Linked DNA regions of Duganella dendranthematis. The protein of the gene in region 2 interacts with the protein of the main gene of each other region in a pairwise test. Links are inferred from orthologs where the notes say so. Each region holds a gene or a part of one and is shown on either strand. Other genes may lie near its edges. The genes, in order: HH213_RS02505 and HH213_RS01175.

Region 1 (15,219 bases), 300 kb from region 2 along the record:
AATGGTCAAGTGGATTGGGCGGGGGCGAATTTGGCCGACTGGAGTGGGCCAATTGTCGTTTTGATTAATCCCGGCGAGCCTATTAACCGAGATGGATGGCAGCTCAAAGATCTGGACTCTGCTTTTAACGAGCGTTCGGTTCTGGAAGAGTTGTCGCAAGTATTTGTCCAAGAAGGCATGGCTGTCGTGCGCTTCGATAATCCTGGCGTCGCCACACCACAAGAAATGTGTCGGCAGGTCGTATCAACCCAGGCCTTCGATGAGGAGAAGATGCAGCAATACTGCGTGAATACCGACATTTATGCTTCTTTGGCTGGCCCCAAATTGGTGGCAAGTATTGAGAGAGTTCTGAATCACGTTCAGAATTTAGCGCCCAAAAGCAAGCAACTCGCCTTGCTTGGCATTCGTGAAGGGATTGTGCATGCCGCCGCCATTGCTGAAAGGCAGAATATCAAGATCTCTGCATTGATTGCCTTAGGCGCGTCCGGTGAAAGTCCTAAGGCGACGATGCGTTGGCGCATAGTTGAAAGGCCGATAGGCATTCTTCCTTTATTCGATGCCAATCATGACCAAGTAGTGACAAATGATGAGATCGAGAAAGGATACCAAGCTGGAATCGGCAATTTTATTGCAATCGATGATTGGCTAAGCAGTGATGGCAAATGGACGCCTCAAACGCACCCGGAATTTGAGCGTTATTTCGAAGAGTGGTACGCAGGAGCACTTGAGCGATTTATACAGAGTGAGGATGAAGACGGTATTGGGGGGAACCGTGCAGTGCACGGTGTTTTCATCCCTTCAATAGCGGCCAGGATAAACAAGCAGTATTTTCTGGATGCCTTGTCGCCGCTCGATGTGATGCAGGAGAAGGCGATACCCGGTTTGTTTTTCTGGGGAGAGAAAGGAGATGAGATTAACCTTGTCCGGCAACAGGAATTGATCTCAGCTAAAACCAATGCTGGTGCATTTATTTGGTCTGAGATTTTCCCACGCCGTTATGCGCTGTTGTCAGCGCGCTCAAATAATGACTGGCCCGAGAAGCCGTTTATGCGCCGGTTGGCTGTGGGCAGCAGGGATTTTTTAGCTCAGTCATTAAGGCGTAGTGATGCAAAGAAGTGAGCAGATACGGCTACTTTTCCTGGTCCAGCAAGGCCTGGATTTCTTCGCGTTCTTTTTTGCTGACGTGGCCACCGCGCAGGGCGGCCAGGACCAGCGCTTTGCCGGAGCCGGCGAAAGCTTTCTGGATCAGGTCTTTCAGCAGATTGGTCTGGACCGAGTCCTGCTCCTGCACCGGCGAGTAGACGTGGGCGCGCTGGCTTTCGTCGCGGTTCAGCAGGCCTTTGGTGTGCATCACTTGCAGCACGCGCAGCACGTTGGCGTAGCTCGTCTCCGGACGCGTTTCCAGCGCGGCTTCGTGCACTTGCCGCGCCGTGGCGGGGCCGAGCGCGAACAGCAGGCGTAGCATCTCCAGTTCGGCAGCGGTCGGTTTGGGCAGATTGGTACTCATGGATGTAGAATAAAATATCTAGAACGGATTGTCTAGCTGTTCTTTGATGTCGTTGAAGTGCGGCAGGCCTTGCTGGCAGGCGGCTTGCAATTCACGCAACGCCGCTGGCGCACTGTCGCTGCGGTCCAGCAGTTCTTCCAGCAGGTTGCCGAAGGCGCGTACTTCCAGCGTTTGCAGTGCGGCGGCTTGCGGGCCGGCCGGGTCATAGAACGAGGCAGCGCCAAAGTCGCCCAGCAGGGTGTTCCCGTGCTCGTCGTGCAGGATGTTGTGGCCATACAGGTCGCCGTGCAGGATGCCGTGCGCGTGCAATTGCGCGGCGGCGGAGGCGATGCCACGGGCGATGCGCAAGGCGGCGGCCAGCTCGAAGCGTTTATCATCGGCGTAGATGTCGCGGGTGCAGCTATCCAGGCTCGGCGGCCCAGCCAGGTTGTGGAAGGCCGGCGAGATCAGCGACATCACCAGGCCGTGGGCGCCGTCGGGATGCCCTTCAACATGGCCAAGGATGGGAATCAGGTTGGGATGGCCGCCGGCGCCGAGGCAGGCTGCCATTTCGCTTAGCGGCGAGCCGTCGCTGGTCATGGCGCCTTTGAAGAGTTTGACGGCGACCGGTTCGGCGGCGTCAGCACTACGTTGCCAGTCGGCGCGGTAGATGACGCCGGATGCGCCTTCGCCCAGCTTGTCGCGCAGCGTCAGCATGGACCAGTCAATCGCGGCCGATGGTGTGTGGACCAGCGCGTCTTCATGCTGCTCGCTGAAGGGATTGCCGGCATAAGCCAGCCATGTCAGGCGCGGTAGCGATAGCAGCCAGTCCGGCAGCGCGCTCAGCTGGTTGCTGGCGATGCGCAGCAGTTCCAGTTTGTGCAGCTGCGCCATGGAGTCGGGCAGGGCGCGCAGGCGGTTCCCGGCCAGCATCAGCTTCTGCAACTGCGGACGTTCGCCCAGCGCGGCCGGCAATTCCTCGATCTGGTTATCGGTGAGTACCAGCCAGCGCAGTTGCGGTGGCAGCGCGGCAGCGGGCACATCGCGGATCTGGTTAGCCTTGAAGCCGACCATGGTGAGTGCCGCGCAGCCGCCTACGGCCGCCGGCAGTTCGGTAAATTGATTGTCCGAGCAGAACAGGATGCGCAGCTTGTGCAGCCGGTGCAGATCGTCCGGCAGCGACGACAGGGCATTGCCGGTCAGATCGAGGATTTCCAGCGTGTCGGCCAGCGCAAAGATTTCGCGCGGGAATTCGGTGAGGCCGCAGCGCATCGACAGGCGTTGGACGCCGGCCAGCGCGCCGCTGCGCAACTGCTGCAGAGTGTGCATGAGAGGGGACGGTAAAGACGACGGCGCAGTGTATCACTTCACCGTCATCGTTGGCGGCCGCTTAGCCCCTCGGGCTTACCACTTCATTTCGCCCTTGGCCACCTTGGCGCTGATGTCGAGCGCGCTTTCCAGTCCGGCGCTCGGGTACAGCGCTTTCATGCGGGCGATCAGCGCCGCCGAGTTGGCGGCCTTGGCGGTTTCCGCTTCAAACTTAACCAGGTAATTGCGGGTGTAGCTGACCGACTCCGGCGTCAGCGGCAGGCCCGGCGCAAAGTGGCCCGGCACCACGGTCGCCGGCTTCAAGGCGGCGATGCTGTCCAGCGTTGCCAGCCATTGCTTGCGCGAGGCTGGCGTTTGCGAGTCGGCGGTCCACACGTGCAGGCCGTTGAACACCGCCACGCCGCCCACCACCGCCTTGATCGACGGAATCCAGACGTAGTGCTGTTCGATCTTCAGTGTTTGGCCTTCCAGCGTCAGGTCGCCTTTCAGTGGCTGCGGCACGATTACTTCCTTCGGCGCGTTGTCCTTCAGGATTGGACCCCAGTAGGCGACCTTGGCGTCCTTCTTGGCCTGAATGCCGGCGATAACGTGCGGCAGCGCGACCAATTTGGCGTCCGGGAAGGCGGCGTGGATGACGTCCAGGCCGAAGTAGTAGTCCGGGTCGTCGTGGCTGATATAGATGGTGGTCAGGTGCTTGCCGCTCGCCTTGATCTTATCGGCCAGTTTCACCGCCTCTGCGCGCGAGAACTGGGTGTCGAGCAGCACCGCATCCTTGTCGCCGGTCACCAGCACCGAGGCCACCGGGAAGATGGCGGCTTCGCCAGGATTGAACACTTCCAGCTTCAGCGGCGCCGCTTGGGCGCTGATGGCGGTGGCGAGGGCGGCGGTCAGCAGGGCTTGTTTGAACATGGTCACTCCAGAAAAGTAAGAATGCCGCCATCTTAAATTTCTCAAACCGATAGAAAAATACGGTAATCTGGCTTTGTTAATTGCATATATCGGACGAATCATGGATCGCATCACTGCCGCCCGCGTGTTTGTCAGCATTGCCGAGCGCGGCAGCATGATCGCCGCAGCCGACGCATTGGATATGTCGCGAGCCATGGTCACCCGCTATCTGGCCGAGATGGAAGAGTGGGCCGGCGCCCGTCTGCTGCACCGGAGCACCCGCCGCCTGAGCCTGACCGACGCCGGCGACCTGACGCTGGCGCGTTGCCGCCGCATGCTGGAACTGGCGGACGACATGGCGGTGTCCGCTGGCGTCGATGCCGACACCCCCGGCGGCCTGCTGCGCATCACCTGTTCGCAGGCGCTGGCGCAGGCGGAGCTGCTGGGCGCCATCAGCGAATATCTGAAGCGCTACCCGCGCACCGCGGTCGACCTGCAGATGAGCAACCGCGCCGTCAACCTGATCGAGGAGCGCATCGACCTGGCGCTGCGCGTCACCAACACGCTGGAGCCCAACCTGGTCGCGCGCCAGCTGGGCGTGTGCGATTCGGTGGTGTGCGCCGCACCATCGTATCTGGATCAGCATGGCACACCGCAGCTGCCGCAAGACCTGGCCGCTCACAACTGCCTGACGTACACCTATTTTGGCAAAAGCCTGTGGCAATTTACCGATGCCGACGGCGCGGCGCTGTCGGTGCCGGTCAGCGGCAATCTGTCGGCCAACGAGGACTTCATCGTGCTGAAGGCGGCGGAGCAGGGCGGCGGCATTGCGCTGCAGCCGCTGTACAGCGCCGGCCCGCTGATCCGCGCAGGCAAGCTGGTGGCGTTGCTTCCTGGATACACTCCCTTAAGTATGGGAATCTATGGCATTTACACTTCGCGCCAGTACATGTCGCCGGCCTTGCGCGCCATGCTGGACTTATTGTTAACGTGGTTTGGCAGCGAGCGGCAGAGCCAGCATCGGCGCGGCTTAAGTTAGCATTAATGCTGCAAGTTTCATCGGTATTTTTCCGCACATATGGTTGTTGGGATACAATACCGGTGCTATGCTGAAGGACCCGTTTTAGGTAAGACCCGAACAAAAGCCCTTCCCCCACAACTTGATGTGCAATCCGCTAACCGGTCAGGCCGTGTCGCGGAAGGTTAGACCAACCCGCTAATTCCTCGCGAAACGCGAAGAAAGGTGAGCAAGAATGATGCAACAATATACGTCCAACTCCTACCTGTTTGGTGGGAACGCCCCGTACGTTGAAGAACTGTACGAAGCGTATCTGAACAACCCAGGCTCGGTGCCAGATAACTGGCGCTCCTATTTCGACGCCATGCAACACGTGCCGGCTGTCGATGGTTCCAACAAACCGGACGTCGCCCACGCCTCCGTGATCGCCTCCTTCGCCGAGCGCGCCAAAGCTGGTCCAATCCGCACCGTTACCGCCTCGGCCGATGCCGAAATGGGCCGCAAACGCGTCGCCGTGACCCAGCTGATCGCTGCTTACCGCTATCTGGGTTCGCGCTGGGCCAACCTGGATCCGCTGCAACGCCAGGAACGTCCAAGCATCCCTGAGCTGGAGCCAAGCTTCTACGGCTTCACCGATGCCGACATGGACACCGTGTTCAACGTCAGCAATACTTACTTCGGGCCAGAGACCGCGACCCTTCGCGACCTGCTCAATTTCCTGCGTGATACCTACACCCGTTCGATCGGTGCAGAGTACATGTACATTTCCGACCCGGCCGAAAAGCGCTGGCTGCAAGAACGTCTGGAGTCGATCCGCTCGACCCCGAACTTCACCCCGGAAAAGAAAAAACACATTCTGGAGCGTCTGACGGCGGCCGAAGGCCTGGAACGTTACCTCCACACCAAATACGTCGGCCAGAAGCGTTTCTCGCTGGAAGGCGGCGAAACCTTCATCGCGTCGATCGACGAGATCATCCAGCGCGCCGGTGAAAAGGGCGTGCAAGAGATCGTGATCGGCATGGCCCACCGCGGCCGTCTGAACGTACTGGTCAACACCCTGGGCAAAGCGCCGAAAGACCTGTTCGAAGAATTCGAAGGCAAGCACGGCGACGACCTGCCGGCCGGTGACGTCAAATACCACCAGGGCTTCTCGTCGGACATCTCGACCGTTGGCGGTCCGGTCCACCTGTCGCTGGCGTTCAACCCGTCGCACCTGGAAATCGTCAACCCAGTCGTTGAAGGTTCGGTCAAAGCCCGTATGGATCGCCGCGGCGACCACGGCGGCAAACAAGTGCTGCCGATCCTGGTACACGGCGACGCCGCATTCGCCGGCCAGGGCGTGGTCATGGAAACGCTGAATCTGGCGCAAACCCGTGGCTATGGCACCGGCGGTACCGTGCACATCGTCATCAACAACCAGATCGGTTTCACCACCTCCGATCCGCGCGACGCCCGTTCGACCATCTACTGCTCGGACGTGGTCAAAATGATCGAAGCACCGGTGCTGCACGTCAACGCCGATGATCCTGAAGCCACCGTGCTGGCATCGCAAATCGCGATGGACTACCGCACTGAGTTCGGCAAGGACATCGTGGTCGACATCATCTGCTTCCGCAAACTGGGCCACAACGAGCAGGACACCCCAGCGCTGACCCAGCCGCTGATGTACAAGAAAATCGGCCAGCACCCAGGCACCCGCAAGCTGTACGCGGACAAACTGGTTGCCCAGACCGTGATCGCGGCCGATGGCGGCGAACAGCTGCAAGCCGCTTTCCGCGACGCCATGGACGCCGGCAAACACACCGTCGATCCAGTCATCTCCAACTTCAAGAACAAGTACGCGGTCGACTGGCTGCCGTTCCTGAACAAGAAATGGACCGACGCTGCCGACACCGCCGTGCCGCTGACCGAACTGAAACGTCTGGCCGCGCGCATCACTACCGTGCCGGAAGGCTTCAAGGTCCACTCGCTGGTCGAGAAGGTACTGGGCGACCGCGCTGCCATGGGCCGTGGCGAACTGAACCTGGACTGGGGCATGGGCGAACACCTGGGCTTCGCGTCGCTGGTATCGTCGGGCTACGCCATCCGCCTGACCGGTCAGGACGCCGGCCGTGGTACCTTCACCCACCGTCACGCCGTGCTGCACGATCAGAACCGTGAACGTTGGGATGCCGGCACCTACGTGCCGCTGCAAAACGTCGCTGAAGGCCAGGCGCCATTCACCGTGATCGACTCGGTGCTGTCGGAAGAGGCAGTGCTGGGCTTCGAATACGGGTACTCGACCGCCGAGCCAAACACGCTGACCATCTGGGAAGCCCAGTTCGGCGACTTCGTCAATGGCGCCCAGGTGGTGATCGACCAGTTCATCAGCTCCGGCGAAGTGAAGTGGGGCCGCGCTTCGGGTCTGGTGATGCTGCTGCCACACGGCTACGAAGGCCAGGGTCCAGAGCACTCGTCGGCACGTCCAGAGCGTTTCCTGCAACTGTGCGCAGACAACAATATGCAAGTGGTACAGCCGACCACCGCGTCGCAGATCTTCCACGTGCTGCGTCGTCAGATGGTGCGTCAGTTCCGCAAGCCGCTGGTAGTCATGACGCCGAAATCGCTGCTGCGTAACAAGGATGCAGGTTCGCCACTGTCGGAACTGGCCAAAGGCGCGTTCCAGACCGTGATCGGCGAAGTCGACGAGAGCATCGACGCCAAGAAAGTCAAACGCGTGATCGCCTGCTCGGGCAAGGTCTACTACGACCTGGTCAACGCGCGCAAAACCCGCGGCCAGAGCGATACCGCCATCGTGCGTATCGAACAGCTGTATCCGTTCCCGCACAAGGCCTTCGCTGCCGAACTGAAAAAGTTCCCAGCGGCGACCGAAGTGGTGTGGGCGCAGGATGAGCCGCAGAATCAGGGCCCATGGTTCCAGATTCAGCACAACATCTTCGAGAGCCTGGAGTCGGGCCAGCGTCTGGCGTATGCCGGCCGCCCAGCTTCCGCATCGCCAGCGGTCGGTTACTACGACAAGCACTACGCTCAACAGAAAGAGCTGCTGGAAACCGCTTTCTCGAAGCTCAAAGGCTTCATTCTGACGAAATAAGTTTTAATTTATTGAACGGAGCGCCGTCCTGCTACGCGGGGCGGCGCCGCAAAAACAAATAACGGAGTTTTTCAAATGGCAAAAATCGAAGTCAAAGTTCCTCAGCTGTCGGAATCGGTCGCAGAAGCAACCATGCTGACGTGGCATAAAAAAATCGGTGACACCATCACCCGCGACGAAAACCTGATCGACATCGAAACCGATAAAGTGGTTCTGGAACTGCCAGCACCGGCCGCTGGCGTCCTGGTGGAAATCATCAAGGGCGACGGCAGCACCGTAGTGGCTGACGAATTGATCGCCATCATCGATACTGAAGGCACCGCCGCCGCCGTTGCGCCAGCCGCTGCCCCGGCTGCCGCCGCTCCAGCCGCCGCTGCTGCACCAGCCGCTGCCCCAGCCGCAGCCACCGGTGGTTCGAAAGGCGACGTGGCGATGCCAGCCGCCGCCAAGATCCTGTCGGAAAAAGGCCTGAGCGCTGGCGATGTCGCCGGTTCGGGCAAAGACGGCCGCGTGACCAAGGGCGACGCCCTGGCCGCCGGCGCCAAAGCGCCAGCCGTTGCACCACTGGCCGCACCAGCCGCCAAGCCAGCACTGGCACAAGTGGCCGCACCAGCCGCCGCCAACCTGGGCGACCGTCCTGAAGAGCGCGTGCCGATGAGCCGCCTGCGCGCCCGTATCGCCGAGCGACTGATCCAGTCGCAATCGACCAACGCCATCCTGACCACGTTCAATGAAGTGAACATGGCGCCAGTGATGGAACTGCGCAACAAGTACAAAGACAAGTTCGAAAAAGAGCACGGCGTCAAGCTGGGCTTCATGTCGTTCTTCGTTAAAGCCGCTGTGGCCGCGCTGAAGAAATACCCAATCATCAACGCTTCGGTGGATGGCAACGACATCGTCTACCACGGCTACTTCGACATCGGTATCGCTGTCGGTTCGCCACGTGGCCTGGTGGTGCCGATCCTGCGCAACGCCGACCAGATGTCGATCGCTGAAATCGAAAAGAAAATCGGCGAATTCGGCGCCAAAGCCAAAGACGGTAAGCTGACCCTGGACGACCTGACCGGCGGCACCTTCTCGATCTCGAACGGCGGCACCTTCGGTTCGATGCTGTCGACCCCGATCATCAACCCACCGCAATCGGCGATCCTGGGCGTGCACGCGACCAAAGACCGCGCTGTGGTGGAAAACGGCCAGATCGTGATTCGTCCAATGAACTACCTGGCAATGTCCTACGACCACCGCATCATCGACGGCCGCGAAGCCGTACTGGGTCTGGTGGCCATGAAGGAAGCGCTGGAAGATCCTGCACGTCTGCTGCTGGACCTGTAATAAGTACCGGCGACCCCGGTAGACCGGGGTCTGACCCCGTACGGGGTCAGACCCCAGGCTTGCAGGGGTTAACTAGGAGGATCATGAATGAGCGTTGCGGAAGAAATCAAACGTTTGCATGAACTGCACCAGGCGGGCGCGCTGTCGGACGAAGAGTTCGCGGCCGCCAAGGCCCGGCTGCTGAACAGCGGTCCCACACCGGGCCTCGGCGGCGACGCCGATCTGTGGCGCCTGCGCCGCTCGCACACCGACCGCTGGCTCGGTGGCGTCTGTGGCGGCCTGGCGCGCGTCAGCGGCGTCGAGTCGTGGATCTGGCGCTTGCTGTTTGTGCTGTTCGTCTGCACCTTTGGTTTCGGTCTCGCCATCTACATTCTGCTTTGGATCTTCGTTCCAGAAGACGAACTGATTGGAAATTAAAAAATGAGTAAACAATTTGACGTAGTAGTTATCGGCGCCGGTCCTGGCGGTTACATCGCCGCGATTCGTGCTGCCCAGCTGGGTTTCTCGGTTGCTTGCGTGGACGCGTGGGAAAATGAAAAAGGTGGCCCGGCGCCAGGCGGCACCTGCACCAACGTTGGCTGCATCCCGTCGAAAGCGCTGCTGCAATCGTCGGAACACTACGAGCACGCCGGTCATGCGTTCAAGGAGCACGGCATCGATGTCGCCGGCCTGTCGCTGAACCTGCCGCAAATGATCAAGCGCAAGGATAACGTCGTCAAGCAAAACAACGACGGCATCCTGTTCCTGTTCAAGAAAAACAAAGTCACCTTCTTCCACGGCCGCGCTGCGTTCGCTGGCGCCGCCACCGCTGACGGCTACCCGCTGACGATCTCGGCGCCTGCCAACGAGACCATCAACGCCAAGCAAGTCATCGTGGCCACCGGTTCCAACGCCCGTGCGCTGCCAGGCGCGGAGTTCGACGAACAACTGATCCTGTCGAACACCGGCGCGCTGACCATCGGCGACGTGCCGAAGCAGCTGGGCGTGATCGGCGCCGGCGTGATCGGCCTGGAAATGGGTTCGGTATGGCGTCGTCTGGGTGCTGAAGTGACCGTGCTGGAAGGTCTGCCGACCTTCCTGGGCGCCGTGGACGAGCAGATCGCCAAGGAAGCCAACAAGCTGTTCACCAAGCAGGGCCTGAAGATCAACCTGGGCGTCAAGATCAACAAGGTCACCAAGGGCGACAACAACGTCACCGTTGAATTCGACAACGCCAAGGGCGAAGCCAACACCGCCGTGTTCGACAAGCTGATCGTCTCGATCGGCCGTACCCCGAATACCGACGGCCTGGCTGCTGACAAAGTCGGTCTGGCGCTGGACGAGCGCGGTTTCGTGGCCGTCGACGGCGACTGCAAAACCAACCTGCCAGGCGTGTGGGCAATCGGCGACGTGGTACGTGGCCCGATGCTGGCGCACAAAGCGGAAGAAGAGGGCGTTGCCGTGGCCGAGCGTATCGCCGGCCAGCACGGTCACACCAACTTCAACACCATTCCTTGGGTGATCTACACCTCGCCGGAAATCGCCTGGGTCGGCAAAACCGAACAGACGCTGAAGGCCGAAGGCGTGGCATACAAAGCCGGCACCTTCCCATTCCTGGCGAACGGCCGCGCACGCGCGCTGGGCGACACCGCCGGTATGGTCAAGTTCCTGGCCGATGCCAACACCGACGAAATCCTGGGCGTGCACATCATCGGCCCAATGGCGTCGGAACTGATCTCGGAAGCCGTTGTCGCGATGGAGTTCAAGGCTTCGGCTGAAGACATCGCGCGCATCTGCCACGCTCACCCATCGCTGTCGGAAGCCACCAAAGAGGCGGCACTGGCGATCGACAAGCGTACGCTGAACTTCTAAGCTGGATTTGTTGTAGCTAGCAGGGCGGGCCACCATGGCCCGCCGTTTTTATTTGCGCAGATTGAAACCATGAACGTCGAAGAGTACTACCACCACGCGCTGGCCCAGCGCGACTACAAGGCCGATGAGGCACAACAGCGCGCGATCACCCGTCTGCAGCAATGCTATGACGAGTGGGTGGCCTACAAGGGGCAGCGTTCCAGCACCTTCAAGCGCCTGATCAATCGCCCGGCCGTGCCGAAAGGCGTGTACATGTGGGGCGGAGTGGGACGTGGCAAGTCGTTCTTGATGGACAGCTTCTACTCGGTGGTGCCGCTGGTGCGCAAGACGCGTTTGCACTTCCACGAATTCATGCGCGACGTGCACCGTCAATTGGACGAACTGCGGGGCGTGGCCGATCCGCTGGACGAAGTGGCCAAGCGCATCGCCAAGAAATACCGGCTGATCTGCTTCGACGAGTTCCACATCTCGGACGTGGCCGACGCCATGATCATGTACAACCTGCTGAAGGCGCTGTTCGACAACGGCGTGTCCTTCATCATGACCTCGAATTACGATCCGGAGCTGCTGTATCCGGATGGCCTGCATCGCGACCGCATTTTGCCGACCATCGCGCTGCTGTACGAAAAGCTGGACGTGATGAACATCGACGCCGGCATCGACTATCGCGGCCGCGCGCTGGAGCAGGTCGAGGCGTATTACACGCCGCTCAACGCGCAGACCGACAAGGCGCTGCGCGACGCCTACGCCAGCGTGGCCGAAACCGCCGACGAAGATCCGGTGATCCGCATCGAGGCGCGCGAAATCCGCGCGCTGCGCCGCGCCGGCACCATCATCTGGTTCGACTTCAACACGCTGTGCGGCGGCCCGCGTTCGCAGAATGATTACCTGGAAATCGCCAGCCGTTTCCATACCGTGATATTGTCAGGGGTGCCGATGATGTCGGCGTCCATGTCGTCCGAAGCACGCCGTTTCACCTGGCTGATCGACGTGTTCTACGACCAGGGCGTCAAGCTGCTGATGTCGGCGGAAGTGGAGCCGGAAGAGCTGTACACCAACGGCGCCATGGCCAACGAATTCCATCGCACCGTGTCGCGCATCGTCGAGATGCAGTCGCGCGAATACATGGACCGCGAACAGCGCGCTGCGGCCGCATCGCTGTCGTAAGTCACAGGATTTAGAATATGAAAGCACTGATTACCATGATGGCCATGCTGGCGGCGACGATGTCGGCCGCCGTGGCCCAGAACGTTCAGACCGTGGAGCAGGCCAATGCCGCGCTGGTGAAAGTGGCACAGGACCGCGCCGCCATCACCGACGAATTCGCCGCCAGCGAGCGCGAATGCTCGGCCCGCTTCTTCGTTACCAACTGCATGGACAAGGCCAAGGAAAAACGCCGCGCGGCGCTGGCCGAGGTACGCGTGCGCGAAGTCGACGCCGAGCACTTCAAGCGAGCCGACTCGGTCGCCAAGCGCGACGCCGACCTGGCCGACCGTGCCCGCAAGGACGCCGACGAAGCGATGCTGCGTTCCGCCCAGCCGCCGAAAGCCCCGAAGGAAGAGCACGAAGCGGCGAAACCATCGTCCGGCCCCCGTCTGGCGGAGCGCGAGGCCGAACATGCGGCCAAGCTGAAACGCCAGCAGGCCGAGGACGCCGCCAACGCGGGCAAGCGGAGCGCCAATGTGGCTGCCTTCGAGCGCAAGCAGGCCGAGTCGGAGCGCCGTCAGAAGGAAGTCGCGCGCAAGAAAGCGGAAAACGAAGAGAAGGCCAAACAGGCCGCCGCGCGTGCTGAGGCGGACAAGAACAAGGCGGCTGCAGCGTCGGCGGCTGCGTCGGCCAAGTAGCGGCGACACCCGTCGTTTGCGCGGGAACCCATGCCGAGTTGGATTTTGCCGGTTGTGTATGGATTCCCGCTTGCGCGGGAATGAGGGGCTGGCTAAGTGGCTGGCGCCACCAGCTTGATGATGGCCATCGAGCAGTTGTCGCCCTTGCCCTGTGCCCGTTCCGCCGCCTTGGCGATCAGTCGCTCGGCGGCCTGGCGCGGCGTATTGCGGGCCACGGCGGCGGCCAGTTCCTCGTGACGGAACAGCTGCCACAGTCCGTCCGAACACAGCATCAATGAATCGCCGGCCTGCAAGCCTTGTTGCGTGCCGGTGCTGACATGCGGATCTTTCAGGCTGTTGCCGAGCGCGTTATTCAGCAGGCGCGAACTGCGGTGTTTTTTGGCCGCTTCCCCCGGCAGCTTGTCGTGGTTGACCAGATGGTCGACGTAGTCGCTGTCGCTGGTGCGCATCAGACATGTTTCGCCACGGAAGTGGTAGACGCGGGCGTCGCCCACATGGGCCCACACCAGTTGCGCTTGCGGCGTCAGCACCAGCAGCGCCAGTGCGCTTTGCGGTTCGGCCACGGCGGCAATCGGATTCATTTTGATCACGGCGTGCGCTTCCTGCGCGATATTGCGTAGCAACTCCTCCAGCCGGGGCAGACTGGGCGCGTCGCCGATGCGGAATTCGTCGAACAGATGTTTGCTGGTGAGCAGCGCCTGATCCGGTCCGATCGGGCTGGTATTGCCGTCGGCCAGCACCGCCAGCACGTATCCGGGCGCCCTGGCGGCGGTAAATAGCGCAACGCGGTCGTTCTGCTGCGGCCGGTTCCCGATGTGCTGGGCGGTCCCGGCCTCTATTTTATAAGTGCGCATAAGATGATTTGTTGGCGTCCGACGCGCCGTAGATTAAACTATGCACCGTGTCGCAGTTTGTTGGCAACGTGTTTGCAATTCTTGTTGTTCCGGTGAAACCATTTGACTGAGAAATATGACTGATGTACAAGATATCCAACGTCGTTTGATTGAACTCGACGTCGAACACCGCGATCTGGACGCGGTCATCGATATGCTCACCCTGGACGGACACCACGATCAACTGCAATTGCGCCGTCTCAAGAAGCGCAAACTGCAACTGAAAGACCATATCACTCTGCTGAAAATGCAACTGGTGCCGGACGTTCCGGCCTGAGCCGAAACGTTACAACGAAGTTTATTTTGACCGAACACCTTCCACCTGCGTCCGACGCGACACCCGCCATCATCGGCGCCACTCCCGACCATCCCCCGGCAAGCACGACGCCGAGGTAGAGCGCCTGTTCGGCGCTGGCGGCCCGCTGGGGCCGGCGGTGGGCGATTTCCGTCCGCGCCGCTCGCAAACCGAGATGGCCAAGGCGGTCGCGGTGGCCATCGCCAACCAGACCACGCTGATCGCCGAGGCCGGTACGGGCACGGGGAAAACCTTCGCCTATCTGGTGCCGGCGCTGCTGTGGGGCGGCAAGACGATCGTCTCGACCGGGACCAAAAACTTGCAGGATCAGCTATTCCTGCGCGATATTCCGACCGTACGCGCCGCCTTGCAGGCGCCGGTGTCGGTGGCGCTGCTCAAGGGCCGTTCGAATTACCTGTGCCATTACCACTTGGAACGCACGCTGCAGAACGGCCGCATGACTTCGCGCGACGACGTCGGCTATCTGCGTGAAATCTCGCGTTTCCTGAAAATGACCAAGACCGGCGACAAGGCCGAGCTGGCCCGCGTGCCGGAAAACGCGCTGATCTGGAACCTGGTGACCTCGACCCGCGACAACTGCATGGGCGCGGAATGCCAGTATTACCAGGATTGCTTCATCATGAAGGCGCGCAAGGAAGCGCAGCAGGCCGACGTGGTGGTGGTCAATCACCACCTGTTCTTTGCCGATGTGGCCCTGAAGGATTCCGGCGTGGCCGAGTTGCTGCCGTCCGCCAACACGATTATCTTCGATGAGGCGCACCAGCTGCCGGACACCGCCACTTTGTTCTTCGGTGACACGTTTTCGACTTCGCAAGTGCTGGAACTGTGCCGCGACGTGCTGGCCGAAGGCCTGTCGAACGCCCGCGATGGCGCCGACTGGGGCAAGGTGGTCACGGTGGTGGAGAAGGCCGCGCGCGACCTGCGGCTGACATTCCCGCAAGACATCGTGCGGCTGTCGCTGCCGCAAATCGCGCCATCGAGCGACTTTTACCCGGCGTTGCAAACGCTGAAAGATGAGCTGGACGGCATGATGGCCGTGCTGGAGACCCAGGCCGAACGGGCGGAAACGCTGGAGCAGTGCCGTCAGCGCGGGCTGGATCTGGTGTCACGCCTGGCGGCGTGGAAATTCGACCCGAAAGCCAAGGTCGCCAAGGGCGAGGAGGCGGTGTTC
Region 2 (14,803 bases):
TGGTGCGCACCATGCCGTTTGTCGCCGACACGGCGGCGCTGCGGCAGCTGCCGCCCAAGGATCTGAAGCAGCGCCTGCGCGGCACGCCCAGCGGCGGCCAGTTGCTGTTTGCCGACAGTGCCGGCGCGCTGGACTGGCACCTGGATCCGCGCCTGCGGCCGGCATCGCCTTGAAGCGGCTGGCGCAAGCCCGGCGTAACATGCTAATCTTGGGCTAATATCAAAAAGTGAAGGGGACGCGCCATGGCGCGCTGGCCCGACGTACATTTTCCTGGGGATTAGACTGTGTCAGACGACGCGACGGCGCTGGAACCAACTGCGGAAGGCGATCTCCCGACAGCGATCGTCAAGCGCGCCGACGGCATCTTCTTCAAGGGCGATGCATCGGCGGTGGCTTGCGCTTTGGCGGCCAGCCAGGTGTTCCTCGGCAGCGCCTATTTCGCCGGGCTGGATTACGCGGTGTTCAGCAAGATGCTGTACAACGTTGGCCCGGATCTGCCGGAAAACCTGCGCGACCAGCCGCTGCTGCGTTTCGCCGATTCCATCGAACCATTCCACGCGCCGCGCCGCGCCTTGTACAAGACGGTCAAGGTCATCAACGGCGAGGCGGAATACTATTTCGAGCCGGTGTTCTTCGACGTCCCTGACATGCCACCGCAACCGGCGCGCCTGAACTTCGACGAATTCGTCGCTGATATGTGGGTCAAGGGCATCCGCTTCGGCATCGATGCGCCGGCGGTGCGCGACGTCATTGCCACCGGGCGGCTGGCGCGCATCATCGTCGCGCGGCGCCTGAACGCGGTGCCGGGCAAGGACGCCGCCATTGTCGAAGTGTCGCAGGATATCCATCGCAGCAATGCGCCCAAGGACATGGGCGACGGCCGGCTGGATCTGCAATCGTTCCAGAACCGCTTCCCGCAGGTGAAGCCGAACGTCAAGCTGCTGCGCAAGATGCCGCGCGCGGCGGGCGTGCGCGGGTATGAGTTGTCAGGACTGGTGCTGGAGCCGCCGCTGCCCAAGGATATCGAACTGGCCAGCGTGGCCGGCGATGGTACGGTGATCGAGAACCTGCGCGGCGGTGAATTTTTGGTGTCGGCGGTCGAAGGTTTTCTGAGTGTGGACCCGGCCACCAAGCGCCTGTCGATCGGTCCCAAGATCATCAGCCGCGAAGGCGTTAGCGCGCGCACCACCGGCAATTTGCAGCTGACCGGCGAGTACGAGGAATTCGGCGACGTGCAGGAGCAGCGCATGGTCGAAGGCGGCAACATCACCATCCACGGCGACGTGTTCGGGAATATCGTCTCGCGCGGTGGCGATGTGCTGCTGAGTAAAAACCTGATGGGCGGCACCGTCACCAACGCCGACGGCGCGATCCGCGTGCGTGGCGTGGCATCCGGCGCGGTGCTGCAAACCAAGCGCGGTGAGGTGGCCCTGACGCGTGCCGAGAGCTGCATCATCTCCGGCAGCCGGGTGGTGATCGGCGAGGCCAGTAACTGCGAGATCATGGCCGATGAAGTGGTCATCAAGGTGGCCGAAGGCTGCGCCATCGCCGCCCGCAAGATCGAGATTGTGCACGCCGGTCCGCGCAAGCAGAACGAGATGCTGTTGTACGCGCTGGTGCCGGATACCACAAAGTTCGACAAGAAGATCGCCGAGTTGCAGCCCAAGGTGCAGCACGCGGCGCGCGAGGCGGATGCGCGCAAGGCCGAGATGGACGCCATCACCGGCCAGACCGAAGTGCGCAACTACCTGACGCTGGCCACGCGCGTGCGCAAGCGCGAGGTGGTGCTGACGCCGGAGCAGCTGCCGCTGTTCCAGAAGATGGCGGAAGCGGTCGGCCCGTCGCTGCGCCAGGTGGCGAAGATTTCGCTGGCGATCAAGGCGGCGCAGGTGCAGCAGGAACAGGCGCAGGGCGAGGTCGATCAGGTACAGCGGCAGAAGTCCGCGCTGATACGCGGCTCGCGCTGCACGGTGGAGCTGATCACCGGCGACGTGCTGCTGCGGACCATGAGCTTTGTGCCCGGCGAACCGCCGCCCTACGATCGTCCGGCCAAGGAATTGAAAGCCAAGGTGCGCACCGCCACGCCGGGCATGACCGTGCTGCACTCAGGCCCGGTGGGGCCGATCAACTGGGCGCCGTATGCTGAAAACTAGTGCGCCGGCCGCGCCATACTAATTCGCGCTAGACTGCACTAAGCGGCACTAATCCACACTACACGGCACTAATCCGCCCGCAGAACTGCTAGCAGCTCGCGCGCGTAGCCGGGCAGTGCGGCTTCGTCGCGCACGCAGACCAGCAGTTTGCGGTCGGCCCAGGCGTCGCTTAGCTTGACGATGCGCAGTTCGTCCGGACTGCGGTGAGCGGCGCTTTCCGGCAGCAGCGCCAGGCCGGCGCCGCTGGCGGCCATGCGGGCCATCGCTTCAAAACTGCGCAGGCGGATCTTGCAGTGCAGTCGGCGGCCCAGCCGGGCCGCTTGTTCGACAGCTTGCTGCTGAAAAGCGCTGTCGCCGGCCAGGCCGATAAAGTCGTGGTCCAGCGCATCGGCAAACCCCATGTGGCGCTTGTGTCCCAGCGTGTGTGCCAGCGGATGGCTGCGCGCCATTGCCAGCACTAGCGGGTCGTCGCGGAAGGGGAAGGTTTGCAGTGCGGCGTGGTCCACCGCGTCCGAGATGATGCCGATGTCCGCCACGCCGTCGGCCAGCGCTTGCACGATGTCGCGGCTCAGGCGCTCTTCCAGGTTGATGCTCAGTTGCGGATGGGTTTTCAGGAACGCAGCCAGCGCGTCCGGCAGGAACTCGGTCATGGCGGAGGTATTGCACAGCAGCCGCACCTGGCCTTTCAAGCCGGTAGCGAATTGCGCCAGATCGGCGTGCATGTCCTCCACCTGGCGGGTAATGGCGCGCGCATGCTGTAGCAGCGTGCGGCCGGCCTCGGTGGGCTCGGCGCCGCGCCGGCCGCGTTGCAGCAGCGGCACGTCCAGCGCTTCCTCCATGCCGCGCACGCGGGCGCTGGCCGAGGGCAGCGCCAGATGCGCCAACTGCGCGCCAGCCGTAATGCTGCCGCTGTCGGCGATATGGATGAACAGCTTAAGATCGGTCAGGTCGAAGCGCATAGCCTATGGATAATCCGAAGTCTGCCTCAGTATAAGCCAGATTTTCAAGCGCGTGCCGGCGGCGCAGAATAGCGGGCATGGATACTTTATTTATTGCGCTTGTCTTCGTGCTGGCCGGCCTGGTGAAGGGCGTGACCGGCATGGGTTTACCGACGGTCGCGGTGGCACTGCTGACCCTGCACATGTCGCCACTGGAGGCGGCGGCGCTATTGATTGTGCCTTCGTCGATTACGAATGTATGGCAGCTGGCGGCCGGGACTGCGCTGTACCCGCTGTGGCGGCGCTTGCGATGGCTGCTGCTGGCGGTATGTGTGGGCACTGGCTGCGCGCCGCTACTGGCTGGGGCGGCATGGAGCGGCGCGGTGCTCGGCGTGGCCTTGCTGGCCTACAGCGTGCTTGGACTGACCGGCTGGCGCATGCGGGTGGCGCCGCGCGCCGAACGCTGGGCCGGGCCGCTGGCCGGCGCCGCCACCGGCATCATGGCCGGGGTGACCGGCGTTTTCGTGATGCCGGTGGCCCCTTATCTGCAAGCGCTCAATCTGGACAAGGAGGATCTGATCCAGGCCATGGGCATGGCCTTCACCGTCTCCACGCTGGCACTGGCCGCCATGCTGGCCGCGCGCGGTGAGTGGCATGTGACGGCGGCAGGGCAATCTCTGCTGGCGCTGGTTCCGGCCTTCGCCGGCATGCAACTGGGTCAGTGGCTGCGGGGCCGGATGCCGCCAGTGGTGTTCCGTCGCTGCTTCTTCATTGCCTTGCTGGCGCTTGGTGCGCACCAGCTGGCGGCGTGGCTTTTGTATGAATTTAGATGAAGTGTCACTATTTAAAGTTTTCCTGTCACTAGCCAGTTTTCCCGGTTAATGCCAAGATAACGCCATGTCAAATATCTACCGCAGTCAATTCCGTATGCCCTTCACGCTGTTCGAAAAGCTGAAGGCAGAAGCCGGCAAAGCTGGCCGCAGCGTCAATGCCGAATTGGTCGGGCGGCTGGAGCGAAGCCTCACCGACAGCTCAAACGAAATTGACGTGCGCATCATCTTTGAAGCGCTGGAGCGGCTTTCGTTGCGCAATCCGGAGCTGCGCTACAGCTTTGGCGTCAATATGGGCAGCCAGCTTGACGAGCGACCCGCCGAGATCAAGAGCGGCGACTGGACGCTGGCGGCCAATCCCGGCAGCGCGGCAGCGGATGTCTACCTTCACCAGAATCCGGACCTCCTGCAAAAGAAGGCCTGAGCGGCAAGCGACCTGTGGTTACAGGACGACCTTGCCGCGCAGTTGTTTTCTCTCGCCGTCCTTGCTCTTGCCTTCCAGGCGCCGGCGCTGCGACCCGAGCGTAGGCTTGGTGGCGCGGCGCACTGCGGGCAGCACGGCCACGCTGTCGACCATCTCCTGAAGGCGGCGTAACGCGTCCTGCTTGTTGGCTCCCAGGCTGCGCGACTGCTGCGCCTTCATCACCACCACACCTTCGCGCGTAAGGCGGCTGTCGCGCAGGGCCAGCATGCGTTGCTTGATATGGTCGGGCAGCGACGACGCAGCGATGTCGAAGCGCACATGCACGGCGTTCGACACCTTGTTCACATTTTGCCCGCCCGGGCCCTGGGCGCGGATGGCGGTGAATTCCACTTCATCGGGATTAATCTGGTTCATGCGGCGATTGTAGCAAACACGCCAACGCGCCGGGGAAGGTTGATGCCTGTCAACGCCAGCAACGGCGTGCGCGGTTAGGATGGCACTTGCTGTTCTCCGAACGAAAGGATCAACATGTCTTCCTCGACCACGCAGGCCAGCGCCGCTGAGGCGCAGCAGTATCTGGTATTCCGGCTCGGCGGACTCGATTACGCGCTGGATTTCAGCAAGGTGCAGGAACTGCGGCCGTTACAGGCATTGGAACGCTTCTCGTCAGATGACGGCGAGATTATCAGCGGCGTGGTGGTGTCGCGCGGCGTGATCATGCCGATCGTCGATATGCGCATCGCCTTCGGTCCGCGCCCGCCGCAGCATGATCCACTGACGGACGTGATCATTCTCAAGCTGTCCAGCTGCGTGATGGGGATGGTGGTGGATGGCGTGACGGACATCGTCGCGCTGAAGCTGGACCAGATCGAACCGATTGCCGGCGCGGCGGCGGTGGATTATCTGATCGGGTTGGGAGAGGTGGACGGACGCCGTTTGATCGTGGTGGACATCGATAAGCTGATGTCCATCCGCAAAGTGCAGTTCGGCGCCCGCCAGGCAGCCTAGCGGCTAAAGCTTAGCCGAGCGCTTCCATCTGCTCATTCAACTCCAGCCACTGGGCTTCCAGCTCGCCCAGGTCCTTGTTGAAGAAGGTCTGGTCGGCCAGCAGCTGCTTCAGCTTGGCCTTGTTGGCGGCGTCGTAGATCGACTCTTCGCCCAGCTTGGCTTCCACTTCCGCCTTCTGTGTCGTGCGCTTGGCGATCTGCTCGTCCAGGCGCTTGATTTTCTGCTCCAGCGGCTTGCGCAGCGCGGACAGGCGCTGGCGCTCTTCCGCCTCCTTGCGCTTCTGTTCCTTGGTGTTGACCACCGGCGCGTCAACCGCAGCCTTTTCCGGCGCGACCGGCGACTGCACCGGGAACGCGGTTTTGTTTTCCTTGCCCGCCGCCGGCAGCACGTCGGTGCCTTTACCCAGCTTGGTCTGGAACAGCCAATCCTTGTAGTCATCCAGGTCGCCGTCGAACGGTTGCAGCTTGCCGTCGGCGACAATGATGAACTGGTCGGTGGTGGCGCGCAGCAGGTGGCGATCGTGGGATACCACCACCAGCGTGCCTTCGAACTGCGCCAGCGCTTCGGTCAGCGCTTCGCGGGTTTCCAGATCCAGGTGATTGGTTGGTTCATCGAGCAGCAGCAGGTTAGGGCGCTGCCAGACGATCAGCGCCAGTGCCAGGCGCGCTTTCTCGCCGCCGGAGAACGGCGCGATCGAGCTGGTGACCATGGTGCCCGGGAAGTTGAAGCCGCCCAGGAAGTTGCGCAGTTCCTGCTCACGCACGGTCGGCGCGATCTTCGCCAAGTGCCACAGCGGCGATTCGTCGTGACGCAGCATCTCCACTTGGTGCTGGGCGAAGTAACCGATGTTCAGGCCCTTGCCGGTGGTTGACTCGCCGGTCAGCGGCGCGATGTCGCCGGCGATGGTCTTGATCAGCGTCGATTTACCGGCGCCGTTCACGCCCAGCAGGCCAATGCGCTGGCCGATCTGCAGCGAGAAGTTGATGTTGTTGACGATGGTCTTGTGCGTGATCTCGCCGGTCGCCTGGTCTTCGATCTTGTAACCCGCATCGACGTCTTCCATCACCAGCAGCGGATTCGGTGCGCTCAGCGGCTCGCGGAATTCAAACGAGAATTCGGCGGCGGCGCGCAACGGCGCCAGTTCTTCCATCTTGGCCAGCGCCTTCATGCGGCTCTGCGCCTGACGGGCCTTGGAGGCTTGCGCCTTGAAGCGGTTGACGAACGATTCCAGGTGGGCGCGTTTGCGCTGCTGCTTTTCCAGCGCGCCGGCGGCCAGGATCATCTGCGCTGCGCGCTGACGTTCGAAGGCCGAGTAGTTGCCCGAGTAGCGTTTCAGCTTGCGCTCATCGATGTGCACCACGACGTTGACGATTTCATCGAGGAAGTCGCGATCGTGGGAGATGATCAGCAGCGTGCCGGGGTAGCGTTTCAGCCAGTCTTCCAGCCAGATGATCGCGTCCAGATCCAGGTGATTGGTTGGCTCATCGAGCAGCAGCAGGTCGGAAGGGCACATCAGCGCCTGCGCCAGATTCAAACGCATGCGCCAGCCGCCGGAGAAGCTGGCCACCGGTTGCTGCATCTGGTCCAGCGAGAAGCCAAGGCCCAGCAGCAGCTGTTCGCCGCGCGACTGCACGGTGTAGGCGTCGGCGTCGGCCAGCTCGCTGTAGATTTCACCGATGGCGATGCCGTTCTCGGTGGTTTCCGGTTCGGACTCCAGGCGCGCCAGTTCGGCTTCCAGCTTGCGCAGCGTGACGTCGCCATCGATGGCGTAGTCCAGCGCCGCGCGTTCCAGCGGCGGGGTTTCCTGCGCCACGTAGGCGACACGCCACTTGGCCGGGAAGTCGATATCGCCCTGGTCCGGGTGCAGCTCGCCGCGCATCATCGCGAACAGGCTGGATTTGCCGGCGCCGTTGGCGCCGATCAGGCCAATCTTGTCGCCGGGGTTGAGGGTAACGTCGACTTGTTCCAGCAGCGGCTTTATGCCGCGCATCAGGCTTACTTGGTTAAAACGGATCATTGCATGTTCTCGATACCGTCGTCCCCGCGGAGGCGGGGATCCATACTCAGCATGGATTCCCGCCTGCGCGGGAAGGACGCGGGTTATTTTTAGAGTTTCAACTGGTCGGCGGTCAGCAGGAAGACCATGTCGTCGCCATTGCTGGTGGTGAGCCATGTCAGGCCAAGTTCACCAAATGCAGCTTCGGCGTATTCCTTTTCATTGCCGATTTCGACGATCAGCAGGCCATCGTCGGTCAGACGTTCGGCGGCACCTGCCACGATGCGGCGCACCAGGTCCATGCCGTCTTTGCCGCCGTCCAGCGCCAGTTCAGGCTCGGCGCGGTATTCCATCGGCAGCTTGCTCATCGACGCCGAGTTCACGTAAGGCGGATTGGTGATGATCAGGTCATACTTCTTGTTCGGCACATTGGCGTACAGGTCGGACTGGATCAGCGTCAGACGGTTTTCCAGTTCGTAGGTGGCGACGTTGCGCTTGGCGACTTCCAGCGCATCGGCCGAGATATCGACCGCATCGACGGCGGCATCCGGGAAAGCGTCGGCCATCATGATGGCCAGGCAGCCGGACCCGGTGCACAGTTCCAGGATGTTCGACACATTCTCAGGCTCGTTGACCCAAGGCGCGAAGTATTCCGGAATCAGTTCGGCGATGAAGGAGCGCGGCACGATGGTGCGCTCGTCGACGTAGAACTTGTAGGTGCCGAGGAAGGCTTCGTTGGTGATGTAGGCAGCCGGCACGCGGTCGTTGGTGCGGCGGTCGATCACGGCCAGCACCGCGGCCACTTCTTCCGGCAGCAGCTTCGCATCCAGGAAAGGATCGAGCAGGTCCAGCGGAAGCTTGAGCGTGTGCAGGATCAGATAGGCTGCTTCGTCATACGCTTCGGTGCTGCCATGGCCGAAAAACAGCTTGGCGGTGTTGAAGCGGGTGACGGCGTAGCGCAGCAGGTCGCGCGGCGTGGTGAATAGAGTCGTGTTCATGGCTATCTCGGTAAAACGGTCATCGGAGCCCACGCCGCGCTGCTATTTACGTCAGCAGGTTTTCCAGCGTGCGGCGATAGATATTCTTCAGCGGATCGACAAATCGCAGCTCGATATGCTCATCGATCTTGTGGATACTTGCGTTGGGAGGCCCGAATTCTATCACCTGAGGGCAGATCTGCGCGATAAAGCGGCCGTCCGAAGTGCCGCCGGTGGTCGACAATTCGGTGGTAACGCCGGTTTCCGACTTGATCGCCGCCGACAGCGCATCGCTCAGGGTGCCTCGCGGAGTCAGGAACGGCAAGCCGCTCAGCGCCCATTTGATGTCGTAATGGAGGTGGTGCTTGTCCAGGATGGCGTGCACGCGGCGTTTCAGCTCCTCGTGGGTGCTGGCGGTGGAGAAGCGGAAGTTGAAGTCGACCACCATCTCGCCCGGAATCACATTATTGGCGCCGGTGCCGGCGTTAATGTTGGACATCTGCCAGGAGGTCGGCAGATAGTACTCGTTACCGTGGTCCCAGACTTCGGCCGCCAGTTCGGCCAGTGCCGGCGCGCCCAGATGGATCGGGTTCTTGGCCAGCTGCGGATAGGCGATGTGGCCTTGCACGCCCTTGATGGTCAGCTTGCCGGACAGCGAGCCACGGCGGCCGTTCTTGATCATGTCGCCCAGCGTTTCATCCGAGGTTGGCTCGCCGACGATGCAGTAGTCCAGCGTCTCGCCGCGCTCTTTGAGCAGATTGCAGACGATGACCGTGCCATCGGTGGCCGGACCTTCTTCATCGCTGGTAATCAGGAAGGCGATCGAGCCTTTGTGATCGGCGTGCTTGGCGATGAACTCTTCGCAGGCCACGACGAAGGCGGCGATCGAGGTTTTCATGTCGGCCGCGCCGCGGCCATACAGCTTGCCGTCGCGGTGGGTCGGCGTGAAGGGCTGCGAGCGCCATTGCTCGACCGGGCCGGTCGGCACCACGTCGGTATGGCCGGCGAATACCATCACCGGCGAGGTCGTGCCGCGCCGCGCCCACAGATTGGTCACGCCGTTCGATTCGATGGTCTCGCAGGCGAAGCCCAGTGGCGTCAGCAGGTCGATCAGGTGCTGCTGGCAGCCCTTGTCGTCGGGCGTGACGGACGACAGGGAGATCAGTTTTTCGGTCAGCGCCAGGGTCTTGGAGGGAGTCATATCAGCCATTGAAAATTTGTTGGTATTGCGCGTCGGAGAAACCGACCGAGAAGGCGCCGTTGTTGTCCATTACCGGACGTTTGATTACGGACGGGTTTTCCAGCATCAGCGCGATGGCCGCGTCGTCGTCGACGATGGATGCCTTGCGCTCATCGGACAGCGCGCGCCAGGTGGTGCCCTTGCGGTTCACCAGCACGTCGCGCGACAGCTGCTGCAGCCAGCCGGCGACGATGTCGCGGCTCAGGCCTTGCTTTTTAAAGTCATGGAACACGAATTCCTGCTGATGTTCGGCCAGCCAGGTGCGCGCTTTTTTGACGGTATCGCAGTTCGGGATGCCGTAGACGGTAATGGTCATGATAGGTCGGGGAAGTTGGACCCGGTAGGATACCATGGCTCACGCCCGGCCTGATAGTTGTAGTCTGCTTAAACGGCAGCGGGAAAGTCAATGAAGTCCACTGGAACCGCAGCGGTTAGCCAGACGCCGTTATCGGAAATGTAGAACAAATGACCATGTTGTTGCATCGCCTGGGCCCGGATTTGCAGGATGACCGGTTTGCCGTGGCGCGAACCGACCGCAGTTGCGGTTTCCTGGTTCAGCGACAAATGGACATGGTTGCGCGAGCCTGCACGCAGTCCGTCGGCCTTGATTGAATTAATGAACCGGCTGGCCGTGCCGTGATAGAGGATGGTGGGTGGTGTCTCCGGCGGCAAGGCCAGGTCGATGCTAGCGATGGAGTGGCCCTGATTTGCTCGGATCGACAGGCCATCGTCGCTGACGGCGAAGCGCTTCTTGTCGCTCGTTGCCACAATCTCGTCCAACTTGGCACGGTTGATCGAATGATCATGTTTCGCCGCCTGTTTCAGCAGCGCCGAAATGCTCACCCAGCCGTTGTTATCCAGTTGGATGCCTATCGTTTCGGGCGCATGCCGCAATATCAGCGATAGGAATTTGCTGCTATGTCCCAGCTGCTTTTTACTCATGAAATTTTTGGTGTTGAGTATGCAATCCGCCGCCGCGTCAATCAGGCGCGCAGTTCGCGTTCGATCGCTTCCTTCAGCAAGGCGTCGTCGGTGGTGGTGTCCGGCGCGAAGCGGCCGACAACCTTGCCGTCTTTACTGATCAGGAATTTCTCAAAGTTCCACAGCACGTCGGTCGGGTTGTCCTGTTTGATGCCGTAACCGGCCAGCTTGGCGCGGAAGTCGCTGCCCGGCTTTTCCTGCGCCTGCGGCTGTTCCTCGATCAGGCGCTGGTACAGCGGATGCTGGCCCGGACCCTTGACAACGATCTTCTCAAACAGCGGAAACTTGACGCTGAATTTGCTAGTGCAGAAGGCGGCGATTTCTTCGTTGGTGCCCGGCTCCTGTGCGCCGAATTCGTTGGCTGGGAAGCCCGCCACCACCAGGCCCTGGGCCTGCTTTTCCTCGTACAGCTTTTCCAGACCTTCGTACTGCGGCGTCAGGCCGCAGGCGGAGGCCACGTTCACCACCAGCACGACTTTGCCGCGATAGGCACCCATGCTGGTCTCTTCGCCGTCAATGCGGCGCAATGGAATGTCGTAGACAGGTTGGCTCATATGGACCTCAATCAAGTATTCAGGGTGAATTCGGTGAAGGAGGCTTCGCTGGTGGGCGGCTTGGCCTCCGGTTCGGCCTGGGCGGTTTTGCTGTCCGGGCCGTTATTTATTAGCCACAGCAGATTGGTGGCCGAATCGGCGTTGGCCAGCGCTTCGTCCTGGCTGATCAGCCCATCTTGCACCAGCTTGAGCAGCGATTGCTCGAACGATTGCGAACCGGGTGACAGACTCTTCTCCATCGCTTCTTTGATCTGGCCGATTTCGCCTTTCTCGATCAAGTCCGAGATATAGCGCGTATTGACCATCACCTCCACCGCCGCCGAACGCGTGCCGCCGTTGACCGAGCGCACCAGCCGCTGCGACACAATCGCCTTGATGGCGCTCGACAGATCCTGCAGCAGGGCAGGGCGATTCTCGATCGGATAGAAGCTGATGATGCGATTCAGCGCGTTGTAGCTGTTGTTGGCGTGTAGCGTCGCCAGCACCAGGTGGCCCGACTGCGCATAGGCCAGCGCCGCCGCCATGGTTTCCTTGTCGCGGATCTCGCCGATCAGAATGCAGTCCGGCGCCTGGCGCATCGAGTTGCGCAACGCGGTCGAAAAATCTTTGGCGTCGCTGCCGATCTCGCGCTGGTTGACGATGGATTTCTTGTTGCGGAACAGGTACTCGATCGGATCTTCCAGCGTCAGGATATGGCCGGAGCGCAGGTCGTTGCGGTGATCCAGCATCGAGGCGATGGTGGTCGATTTGCCCGAGCCGGTGGCGCCCACCAGCAGCAGCAGGCCGCGCTTTTCCATGATCAGGTCCGCCAGCACCGGCGGCAGCTGCAAATCGGCCAGCAGCGGGATGGTGGCGGGCACAAAACGGAACACGGCGGAAATGCTGCCGCGCTGTTTGAACGCCGACAGGCGGAAGCGGCCCAGGTTCGGCACCGACACGCCCATATTCAATTCATTGGTGTCAGCCAGTTCGTCCATCTGCTCCGGCGTGGCGATTTCCGCCAGCAGGGCATGGATGTTTTCCGGCTCCAGCTTTTGCTGGTTGATCGGGATGAGGTTACCGTTGATCTTGATGTGAACCGGAGAGTTCACCGCGAAGAACATGTCCGACGCGTTTTTTTCCTTCATCAGCTGGAACAGGCGGTCCATGGCCATGGCGAATCTCCGGTTTGTACTACATTAAACGCCGCGCAGCAGTTCGTTGATGCTGGTTTTGGAGCGGGTCTGCGCATCAACGCGCTTGACGATCACCGCGCAGTACAGCGAGTACTTGCCGTCTTCCGATGGCAGCGAACCCGATACCACCACCGAACCCGAAGGCACGCGGCCGTAGGTCACTTCGCCGGTGGCGCGGTCGTAGATCTTGGTCGACTGGCCGATGTACACGCCCATCGAGATCACCGAGTTCTCTTCGACGATCACGCCTTCGACGATTTCCGAACGGGCGCCGATGAAGCAGTTGTCTTCGATGATGGTCGGATTGGCCTGCATTGGTTCCAGCACGCCGCCGATGCCGACGCCGCCCGACAGGTGGACGTTCTTGCCAATCTGCGCGCACGAACCGACGGTGGCCCAGGTGTCGACCATTGCGCCTTCATCGACGTAGGCGCCGATGTTGACGTACGACGGCATCAGCACCACGTTCTTGGCGATGAAGGAACCACGACGCGCCACGGCTGGCGGCACCACGCGGAAGCCGCCTTTGGCGAAATCGTCAGCGGTGTAGTTGGCGAACTTGGTCGGCACCTTGTCGTAGAACTGCATGGTGCCGTCCGATGGCAGGACCACGTTGTTCTCCAGGCGGAACGACAGCAGCACGGCCTTCTTGACCCACTGGTTGACTACCCAGGCGCCGGTGGCTTTGTCGGCTACGCGAATGGTGCCAGCGTCCAGGCCAGCCAGCACGTGGTTGACTGCTTCGCGCAGTTCGGCGGCGCCGTTGGACGGGTTGATGTTCGCGCGGTCTTCCCAGGCGGTTTCGATGATGTTCTGGAGTTGTTGGCTCATGATGGACTCTTTATTTATTAAGGGACTTGCAGAATTGGACGATGCGCTGGGCCGCTTCCAGACCTTCCGCCGTTTCGGCGACCAGCGCCATGCGGATGCGGTTGCGGCCGGGATTGACGCCATGCGCTTCGCGCGCCAGATAGCTGCCCGGCAGTACGGTGACATTATATTCGGCGTACAGGCGCTGGGCGAATTCGGTGTCGGACAGGCCGGTGCGGCTGACGTCAGCCCACAGGTAGAAGCCGGCGTCCGGCAGTTCGACATCCAGCACTTCCTTCAGCAAAGGCGTGATGGCGTTAAACTTGGCGCGGTATTGTTCGCGGTTTTGTTCGACATGGGTTTCGTCGTTCCACGCCGCGATCGACGCAGCCTGCACGGAGAGGCTCATGGCGCCGCCGTGATAGGTGCGGTACAACAGGAATTTTTTTAGCACGTCGGCGTCGCCGGCCACGAAGCCCGAGCGCATGCCCGGCACGTTGGAGCGCTTGGACAGGCTGCTGAACACCACCAGGCGCGCATACGGTTTGTCGATGGTCGCCAGGCCCAGTTGATGCGCCGCTTCCATCGCGCCCAGCGGCGGTTCGCCTTGATAGATCTCGGAATAGCACTCGTCGGCGGCGATGATGAAGTTGTAGCGTTCCGACAGCGCGAACAGGTTTTCCCAGTCGGTCAGCGACAGCACGGCGCCGGTCGGGTTGCCCGGCGAGCAGACGAACAGCAGCGCCACACGCTGCCATACCTCGGCCGGAATACTGTCGTAGTCGCAGCCGAAGTTGCGCGCCGGGTCGGAATTGATGAAGTACGGCTCGGCGCCGGCCAGGTAGGCCGCGCCTTCATAGATCTGGTAGAACGGATTCGGGCTGACCACCAGCGATTTGGCGTCCTTGTCGATCACCGCCTGGGCCAGCGCAAACAGCGCCTCGCGCGAGCCGTTCACCGGCAGCACCTGGGTGGCGGGATTCAGCTTGGGCAGGTTGTAGCGGCGTTCCAGCCAGCCGGCGATGGCGGCGCGCATCTCGGGCGAACCGATGGTGGTGGGATAGACGGCCAGACCGGACAGGTTGTCGGCCAGCGCCTGCTCGATGAACTTGGGCGTCGGATGCTTGGGTTCACCCATGCCAAGGCTGATGGCCTTGTACTCGGGGGCGGGCGTAACCTGCTCAAACAGCAGACGCAGTTTTTCGAACGGGTAGGGATGCAGCTTGTCGAGAAGTGGATTCATAGTCTTTGATTATAGCGCCTCCACGCCTGCCCGGTCATCCATGCTAAATTGTTAAAATAATCGGATTCATCATCATTGGACGGAAAAGATGGAACACAACGAGATCGCGCTGGAGGCGCAGGTCAGCCGCAAGGTGATGGCGGCGCGGCTGGCGGTGGGGCTGGTGCAGGGACTGCTGCTGTATTGGCTATACGCCGCCAGCCGCGATGTGGCTTGGCCGGCCACCGCGCCGTACCTGATGGCGCCGCTGCTGACCGTGCTGCTGATAGTGCCGGTATTGCTGGTCTCCAGCCTTGGCCATCTGGCGCCGCGCCAGGCGGCTGCCTGGTTGCTGGCGGCGCTGGCTGTGCTGCTGGTGCTGGCGCTGCACGATGTGTGGCGCGGGACGAACAGCTATTCCTTCCTGTCCAACTGGAACGACAAGCCGATTGGTTCGCCGTCGATGCTGCTGGTGGTCTTTAGCTGTGTGTTTTT

The links.
Region 1: the proteins of HH213_RS01175 (region 2) and HH213_RS02505 interact in binary tests that used the Escherichia coli proteins (3 or more experiments, as listed by UniProt). The link is inferred for Duganella dendranthematis from one-to-one orthologs.

What each region holds. Positions count from the first base shown.
Region 1 is NZ_CP051684.1:517,609-532,827, reverse strand. What follows is about bases 4,632-8,012. They hold HH213_RS02505 (2-oxoglutarate dehydrogenase E1 component), read left to right. Parts: upstream 4,632-4,956; coding sequence 4,957-7,812; downstream 7,813-8,012. Other genes in these bases: odhB (2-oxoglutarate dehydrogenase complex dihydrolipoyllysine-residue succinyltransferase), read left to right, coding at 7,888-8,012; HH213_RS02510 (LysR family transcriptional regulator), read left to right, coding at 4,632-4,742. In the rest of the region: HH213_RS02530 (hypothetical protein), read left to right, coding at 1-1,119; HH213_RS02525 (BlaI/MecI/CopY family transcriptional regulator), read right to left, coding at 1,130-1,507; HH213_RS02520 (leucine-rich repeat-containing protein kinase family protein), read right to left, coding at 1,526-2,815; HH213_RS02515 (MBL fold metallo-hydrolase), read right to left, coding at 2,891-3,724; more of HH213_RS02510, read left to right, coding at 3,825-4,631; more of odhB, read left to right, coding at 8,013-9,144; HH213_RS02495 (PspC domain-containing protein), read left to right, coding at 9,232-9,561; lpdA (dihydrolipoyl dehydrogenase), read left to right, coding at 9,565-10,995; cell division protein ZapE, read left to right, coding at 11,065-12,162; HH213_RS02480 (hypothetical protein), read left to right, coding at 12,180-12,839; HH213_RS02475 (PP2C family protein-serine/threonine phosphatase), read right to left, coding at 12,932-13,693; HH213_RS02470 (YdcH family protein), read left to right, coding at 13,809-14,009; DNA repair helicase YoaA, read left to right, coding at 14,167-15,219. UniProt on the Escherichia coli protein: E1 component of the 2-oxoglutarate dehydrogenase (OGDH) complex which catalyzes the decarboxylation of 2-oxoglutarate, the first step in the conversion of 2-oxoglutarate to succinyl-CoA and CO(2).
Region 2 is NZ_CP051684.1:220,369-235,171, reverse strand. Bases 4,868-7,832 are described here. They hold HH213_RS01175 (ATP-binding cassette domain-containing protein), read right to left. Parts: upstream 7,371-7,832; coding sequence 5,364-7,370; downstream 4,868-5,363. Other genes in these bases: prmB (50S ribosomal protein L3 N(5)-glutamine methyltransferase), read right to left, coding at 7,460-7,832; HH213_RS01180 (chemotaxis protein CheW), read left to right, coding at 4,874-5,353. Outside these bases: HH213_RS01210 (flagellar assembly protein A), read left to right, coding at 1-173; HH213_RS01205 (flagellar assembly protein A), read left to right, coding at 285-2,153; HH213_RS01200 (LysR family transcriptional regulator), read right to left, coding at 2,222-3,112; HH213_RS01195 (sulfite exporter TauE/SafE family protein), read left to right, coding at 3,190-3,924; HH213_RS01190 (Arc family DNA-binding protein), read left to right, coding at 4,019-4,345; alternative ribosome rescue aminoacyl-tRNA hydrolase ArfB, read right to left, coding at 4,364-4,759; more of prmB, read right to left, coding at 7,833-8,347; dapE (succinyl-diaminopimelate desuccinylase), read right to left, coding at 8,394-9,527; HH213_RS01160 (ArsC family reductase), read right to left, coding at 9,529-9,882; HH213_RS01155 (RNA 2'-phosphotransferase), read right to left, coding at 9,951-10,508; HH213_RS01150 (glutathione peroxidase), read right to left, coding at 10,550-11,101; HH213_RS01145 (PilT/PilU family type 4a pilus ATPase), read right to left, coding at 11,113-12,255; dapD (2,3,4,5-tetrahydropyridine-2,6-dicarboxylate N-succinyltransferase), read right to left, coding at 12,280-13,107; dapC (succinyldiaminopimelate transaminase), read right to left, coding at 13,118-14,329; HH213_RS01130 (DUF4153 domain-containing protein), read left to right, coding at 14,418-14,803. UniProt on the Escherichia coli protein: Genetic data indicate it may be involved in ribosome assembly or function.